DNA from 3 places in the Pseudoalteromonas sp. J010 genome. Region 1 is predicted to be linked to each of the others. Evidence: predicted binding sites of a transcription regulator. Region 1 holds the regulator's gene; each other region holds the start of a gene.
The links. The regulator MetJ, encoded in region 1, represses methionine synthesis genes. The targets are predictions, from matches to a motif close to TAGACGTCTAGACGTCTA.
Positions count from the first base shown of each region.

Region 2: the regulator MetJ is predicted to act here: its motif matches at 1,163-1,180, upstream of metK (methionine adenosyltransferase).
Region 3: the regulator MetJ is predicted to act here: its motif matches at 890-907, upstream of metA (homoserine O-succinyltransferase).

Region 1 covers NZ_RDBW01000016.1:67,372-69,653, forward strand. Annotated here, with positions in the region: gene metB (cystathionine gamma-synthase) at 1-895, opposite strand, end outside; gene metJ (met regulon transcriptional regulator MetJ) at 1,240-1,560, shown strand; gene EAG18_RS10315 (malic enzyme-like NAD(P)-binding protein) at 1,935-2,282, opposite strand, start outside.
Region 2 covers NZ_RDBW01000010.1:26,690-28,971, reverse strand. Annotated here, with positions in the region: gene tkt (transketolase) at 1-1,022, opposite strand, end outside; gene metK (methionine adenosyltransferase) at 1,282-2,282, shown strand, end outside.
Region 3 covers NZ_RDBW01000030.1:10,753-13,034, reverse strand. Annotated here, with positions in the region: gene EAG18_RS15885 (DMT family transporter) at 1-790, opposite strand, end outside; gene metA (homoserine O-succinyltransferase) at 969-1,916, shown strand; gene EAG18_RS22400 (homocysteine S-methyltransferase family protein) at 1,906-2,282, shown strand, end outside.

The sequences.
Region 1 (2,282 bases):
TACCACCAAAGCCTAGTTGTTGTTTTTTTGCTAGCTCATGCTGTGGATGCGACTTGAGACCGGGATAGTATACTTGACTCACATACGGCGACTTCTCTAAGTATTCAGCAATCTGCTGCGCATTCTCTTGATGTTGGCGTAAGCGTACGTTAAGTGTGCGCAGTCCACGCAATGTCAGATAACTATCAAAAGGCGCGCCCGTAATACCAATGTTATTTGCCCACCAAGCCAACTCATCTCCTAGCTCTTGCGTGCGCGCTATCACTGCACCACCTACCACATCGGAGTGACCGTTAATATATTTAGTGGTTGAGTGAACAACAATATCGACTCCAAAAGCGATAGGGTTTTGTAATGCTGGTGACAAGAAGGTATTGTCTGCCGCAACTAAAGCACCGATCGCATGCGCAGCGGTTACAACTGCTTCAATATCGGTTAATCGTAAAATTGGATTACTTGGTGTTTCTATCCACACAAGTTTAGGCTGGATTTTTTCTAGTTTCTCAAGGCTTTCTGGCTGGGTTAAATCCACTACTTCTACTTTGAGTAGCCCACGCTTTGCCAATGACGTAAATAAACGATAACTGCCACCATAGCAATCGTGGGGGATCACTAAAGTATCGTCATGGTTTAATAATTGAGTTACTAGGTGAATAGCCGACATACCTGTTGCGGTAATAATGCCACGTTGACCTCCTTCAAGTTCGGTTAACGCTTGTGCCAACACATCACGATTAAAGTTACCACTGCGGCCATAGTCATAATCACGCTTGGTATCAAAATCTGCAAATGAATAGGTCGTCGACAGGTAAAGGGGCGGAACCACTGCACCATGTGCTTTGTCAGCTTCTATACCGTGACGCACTGCAACCGTCGATTTTTTAATTTGACTCATAGGGTCACCTAGATAGTTGGATGTTTAGACGTCTAAAAGGTTAGAGCAACGACAACTAGAAGTCAAAACATTTATACTGCTAAATGGCTAAATAACTAGTATTTGACTATCTTTTTTAAACCGATAAAATTTCGCCACTTAAGGCGTTGCTAATACGACTGAGTTATTGAAAACTATGGCAGAGATCTATAGTTCTCGCCATAGCGGATTAATTTGCTCAACTATTCAAGTTCAGGTCTTATCTTTACTCTTTAAAGATTTCCCTGCTCCACATGCTTAGCTGAACAATATCAATCAGAACCCAGTCATATTGGCATTGATGTAACTGAGGCAAGTACACAATTATGGCAAAATGGAATGGTGAGTATATTCACCCATATGCAGAACACGGTAAAAAAGCAGAGCAAGTAAAAAAAATCACAGTGAGTATCCCTTTGAACGTGCTCAAAGTACTTACTGATGAACGTACGCGTCGTCAAGTAAATAACTTGCGCCATGCAACAAACAGCGAGCTATTATGTGAAGCCTTTTTACATGCTTTCACGGGTCAACCACTTCCAAGTGATGAGGACCTGAGAAAAGACAACCCAGAACGTATTCCGTTAGAAGTAAGACAAATAATGGAAGAGCGTGGTTTAGAGATCCCTGAAATAAACGAAGAATAATACCAATTTTCTTAATTAAGTGGTTTATTTTGAGGCGAGAAAATCTTGTCGATAACTAGGCAAAAATTTTGCTATTTAGTTGTTCTAAATGAGAAATTTTTAACGCTGTTAGCGTCAGATTTACTCCTTCAAATTGAGCAAGTATTAAGTCAAATTGGTATAATATCGACTCTTCATTTTTCACGGAAATAAAGACACAAAAAAGCCTCAATCGAGGCTTTTTTCATACTTATAGCTGGAATCGCTACAAGCAGTTATTTCTTAATACAAGGCAAATTTGTGCGTCAATAGCTGGCCTATTACAAACAAATTTACCGCAGAAGTAAGGGATAACAACGGCTAGAGAGAAAATTATTATCCCAGTTTAGGTTATTTTATTCCATATAACCCAAGGGCATCTCGATTTGCGCTACGCCAGATTCAACCGCAGCAGTAGCCACCGCTTTTGCTATTCGAGGTAACAAGCGAGGATCCATCGGTTTAGGGATAATGTATTGCGGACCAAACTCAAGGCTGTCGACATCAGCTGCTTTTAACACCTCTGCAGGTACTGGCTCTTTTGCAATACTTCTAATAGCCTCAACTGCCGCAATCTTCATTTCGTCATTGATAGCTGTAGCACGTACATCTAGTGCACCACGGAAGATGAACGGAAAACATAGCACATTGTTCACTTGGTTTGGATAATCAGAACGACCTGTTGCCATAATCAAATCATCACG
Region 2 (2,282 bases), on a different contig from region 1:
GTTTTTTCTGACCAATCTGCTGGCAAATCACCTTTCATACGGCGTTCAAATTCAGCGGCAAGCTCTGGGTAGTGCATTTGATACTCAGTAAACTTGATTAGCCATTCGCTTTGTTGGTTCTGACCACGCGCTGTTGCATCCCATTTCGCGTAGATATCTTCAGGAATGTCGAATGCACCGTGCTCCCAACCAAGGAACTCACGAGCAGCTTTGATTTCATCGTCACCAAGCGGTGCACCGTGGCAATCGTGGCTGCCAGATTTATTTGGTGAGCCATAGCCAATAACGGTTTTACAACAAATAAGCGTTGGTTTGTCAGATTCAGCTTGAGCCGCTTCAATTGCAGCTTTAATCGCGTCGCTATCATGACCATCAACGTCAGCAATAACATGCCAGCCGTACGATTCAAAACGCTTCGGTGTGTCGTCGCTAAACCAACCTTCAACTTCACCATCAATTGAAATGCCGTTGTCATCCCAAAATGCAATGAGTTTGCCAAGTCCAAGTGTACCTGCCAACGAACATGCTTCGTGTGAGATCCCTTCCATCAAACAACCATCACCTAAGAAGGTGTAGGTATAATGGTTTACGATGTCATAATCTTCGCGGTTAAACTGCGCAGCTAAGGCTTTTTCAGCAATCGCCATACCTACCGCATTAGTGATACCCTGACCAAGTGGGCCGGTGGTCGTCTCTATTCCTGGTGCATAGCCATACTCTGGGTGACCTGGCGTTTTGGAATGTAACTGACGAAAGTTTTTAATGTCATCGATTGATAAATCATAACCCGATAAATGTAGCAATGAGTAAATAAGCATTGAACCGTGACCGTTTGATAATACAAAACGATCTCTATCTGCCCATTCAGGGTTACTTGGGTTGTGTTTTAGAAAGTCGCGCCAAAGTACTTCTGCGATGTCCGCCATGCCCATAGGGGCTCCTGGGTGGCCAGACTTGGCCTTTTGTACAGCGTCCATGGAAAGAACGCGAATTGCATTAGCAAGTTCTTTGCGAGATGGCATGAATTCTCCTACCTTTAAATGTGTTTCGCGGGGGTTGAGCCCATTCTTACTTATTTATATGGCCTACTGCAACGGCAAAGACTATAAAAAAACAGGTACAGACTGACTTTTTCTGACCATTAAAAAAGATTGAACAATTTTGGACGTCTAGGCGTAAAATAACTAGTCAATGGGTAGGTTTTTTGGTTAGAATACGCCCCTTAATTTTTCGCGCTGTTCCTGATGTTTGTGAAGCGCAATATTTGTGAGCATAAATACAATGGCTAAACATTTATTTACTTCTGAATCTGTTTCTGAGGGTCATCCGGATAAAATCGCCGATCAGATCTCTGATGCGGTTCTAGATGCCATCCTTGAGCAAGATCCAAAAGCACGTGTTGCGTGTGAAACTTACGTTAAAACCGGTATGGTTATGGTTGGTGGTGAAATCACGACTAGCGCTTGGGTTGATATCGAGGAATTAACTCGTAAAACTGTGCGTGAAATCGGTTATACTCACTCTGACATGGGTTTTGACGCGGATTCATGCGCAATCCTAAATACCATTGGTAAGCAATCACCAGACATCAACCAAGGTGTTGATCGTACTCGCCCTGAAGAGCAAGGTGCTGGTGACCAAGGTCTAATGTTTGGTTACGCGTGTAACGAGACTGACGTACTTATGCCTGCGCCAATTACGTACTCACACCGTTTAGTGCAACGCCAAGCACAAGTTCGTAAAGACGGTACATTACCTTGGCTACGTCCTGACGCTAAGTCTCAGGTAACATTTGCGTACGAAAATGGTAAAGCGGTTGGTATTGACGCTGTGGTTTTATCTACTCAACATTGTGATTCAGTATCGCAAGACGACCTAGTAGAAGCGGTGATGGAAACTATTATCAAGCCGACTTTACCAGCTGAGCTTATCACTGAAGCGACTAAGTTCTTCATCAACCCAACTGGCCGTTTCGTTATCGGTGGCCCTATGGGTGACTGTGGTCTAACTGGTCGTAAAATCATCGTAGATACTTACGGTGGCATGGCTCGTCACGGTGGTGGTGCATTCTCTGGTAAAGATCCATCAAAAGTTGACCGCTCTGCAGCGTACGCAGCACGTTATGTTGCGAAGAACATTGTTGCTGCCGGCCTTGCAGACAAGTGTGAGATCCAAGTGTCTTACGCAATCGGTGTGGCAGAGCCTACATCTATCAGCGTTGAAACATTCGGTACAGCTAAGCTTGAGGAATCTCGTCTAATCGAGCTTATCCGTGAACACTT
Region 3 (2,282 bases), on a different contig from region 1:
CCATAAGCGGTGCCGTTGCAAAGATGGTTTGCGCGATGGCTGGGTCGGTGTGATTAACGGATATCAACTGTAGCCATAGGCCGATAAAAGTACCAAAAAACACCGCAACAAACAGCCAGTTTTTGCCTTGAATTTGTTTCAGTGTAAGTGCCTTAAGTAGGCTTTGTGAACGCAAATAGGTGACAATAAAGGCCACAAATAAGGTACCTGAGGCGAGACGGATAAGTGCTGCCCACAAGCTGCTGATGCTTTCGTTAGTTAATGCGCCTTTGGAAAGTACCATACCCGCAGCTTGGCAAACAGCCGCTGTAAGTGCGAAGCAAACGCCAAGTATATAGTGCTTGTTGTCTACAACTGGCTGGCTACGACTTGGTTTGATTGCGAGCATTACGCCTACGGTCGTGATAGCAATGCCAAGCCAAGCTGATGCACTAAGATAAACACCAAGAATAATAATATTTAAGATCCCAGCAATGGCAGGTGCTAGGCTTTCAATCACCAAAGTGCGTGCAGGGCCAATATTTCTAAGTGCAGCAAAGTAGGCGCTGTCACCAATCGCTATACCCAGTATGCCACTGGCAATCAGCCAGCCCCAACTAGAGAGTAAGGTGGGGTACATGGTATCAGCGGTGACGAGTAAACATAATACCATCAGAGCAGAAGCAATAACGCCTTTGCTGACGTTTAGCTCAAACGGACTGAGGTGATGGCTAAATCGCTTGTATAAAATTGTTGAACCAGCCCATACTCCTGCTGCTGCAATTGCTGCCGCTTCCCCAATGCCAATCATATATACCACGCTGCTTGTGCTTATTAATTTGGTGGCAAGTATACATACATTGAACAAAAAATGGGGAGGGAGCGAGATCAAATCGTTATTACGGGGTTTTGGACGTCCATACATCTAGAGGTTGAAATTTTCCTGTTTTTGTCCATAATAATGCCATTCGATTAGTCTGGAGCAGCGCATGCCAATCACCGTCACCGACGAACTCCCAGCCATTGCCCAACTGCGTCATGAAAATGTTTTTGTGATGCCACAAAGCCGTGCATCAACGCAAGAGATCCGCCCTATGCGACTTGCCATATTAAACTTGATGCCAAATAAAGTGGAAACTGAGGTGCAATTTATTAGGCTATTGGCCAATACGCCTTTGCAAGTGAATGTCGACTTACTACGGCTAGACACTCATCGCAGTTCTGAAAATTCAGAGCAACACCTAGACATGTTTTACCGTTATTTTTCAGATGTAAAAGAGCAAAACTATGATGCCTTGATCGTCACCGGCGCACCACTGGCGCATCTTGAGTATGACGATGTGGTGTATTGGCAAGAGTTACAGGCGTTTTTTGATTGGGCAGAGCACCATGTTACTTCAACGCTCTTTTCTTGCTGGGCAGCGCATGCCGGTTTGTATCATCACTATGGTTTAAAGCGGGTGCTCAAAGAGGACAAACTGTGTGGGGTGTTTAAGCACCACTGTTATTTTGACCATGGGGCGCTGACTCGCGGCTTTGACGATGAATTTTTAGTGCCTCATTCTCGATATGGCCATATTGATGTCGACAAAATTAATACATGTAAAGACCTTGTAATTTTAGCTGGCTCAGAAAAAGTGGGTGCTTACTTAATAAAAAACCATTCTGGCAGCCAAGTCTATATCACAGGTCACCCAGAGTATGATGCTGACACGTTACAAAAAGAATATTTACGTGACTGTGAGAAAATGGCTAATGCACCGCAGCCTGAAAACTATTTTCCTGAGAATGACACCACAAAGCGCCCCTCCAAAACATGGCAAAGTCACGCGTTTTTGTTATTCTCAAATTGGTTAAACTACTATGTTTACCAAACCACACCTTATGATATTAACTTAGTTAGCCAAGATGTAAGGACTAACAATTATGCCGAATAATGTAGCCGTAAACGGTGAGCAAATTGCAGTGCAGCTTAAGCAAGCAATGCAGCAACGTATTCTGATCTTAGACGGTGCGATGGGTACAATGATCCAAAAGCACAAATTAGAAGAAGAGGACTATCGTGGTGAACGTTTTAAAGATTGGCATGTCCTTATCAAAGGTAACAACGATCTGCTAAGCTTGACGCAGCCGGAGATTATTAAGCAGATCCATCGTGATTATCTCGCTGCTGGCGCGGATATCATTGAAACCAATACTTTTAATGCCACCACTATCTCAATGGAAGATTATGATATGGCAAGCCTGAGTCGAGAGATTAATCTCGAATCGGCGAAGCTTGCACGTGCGGTGTGCGATGAATT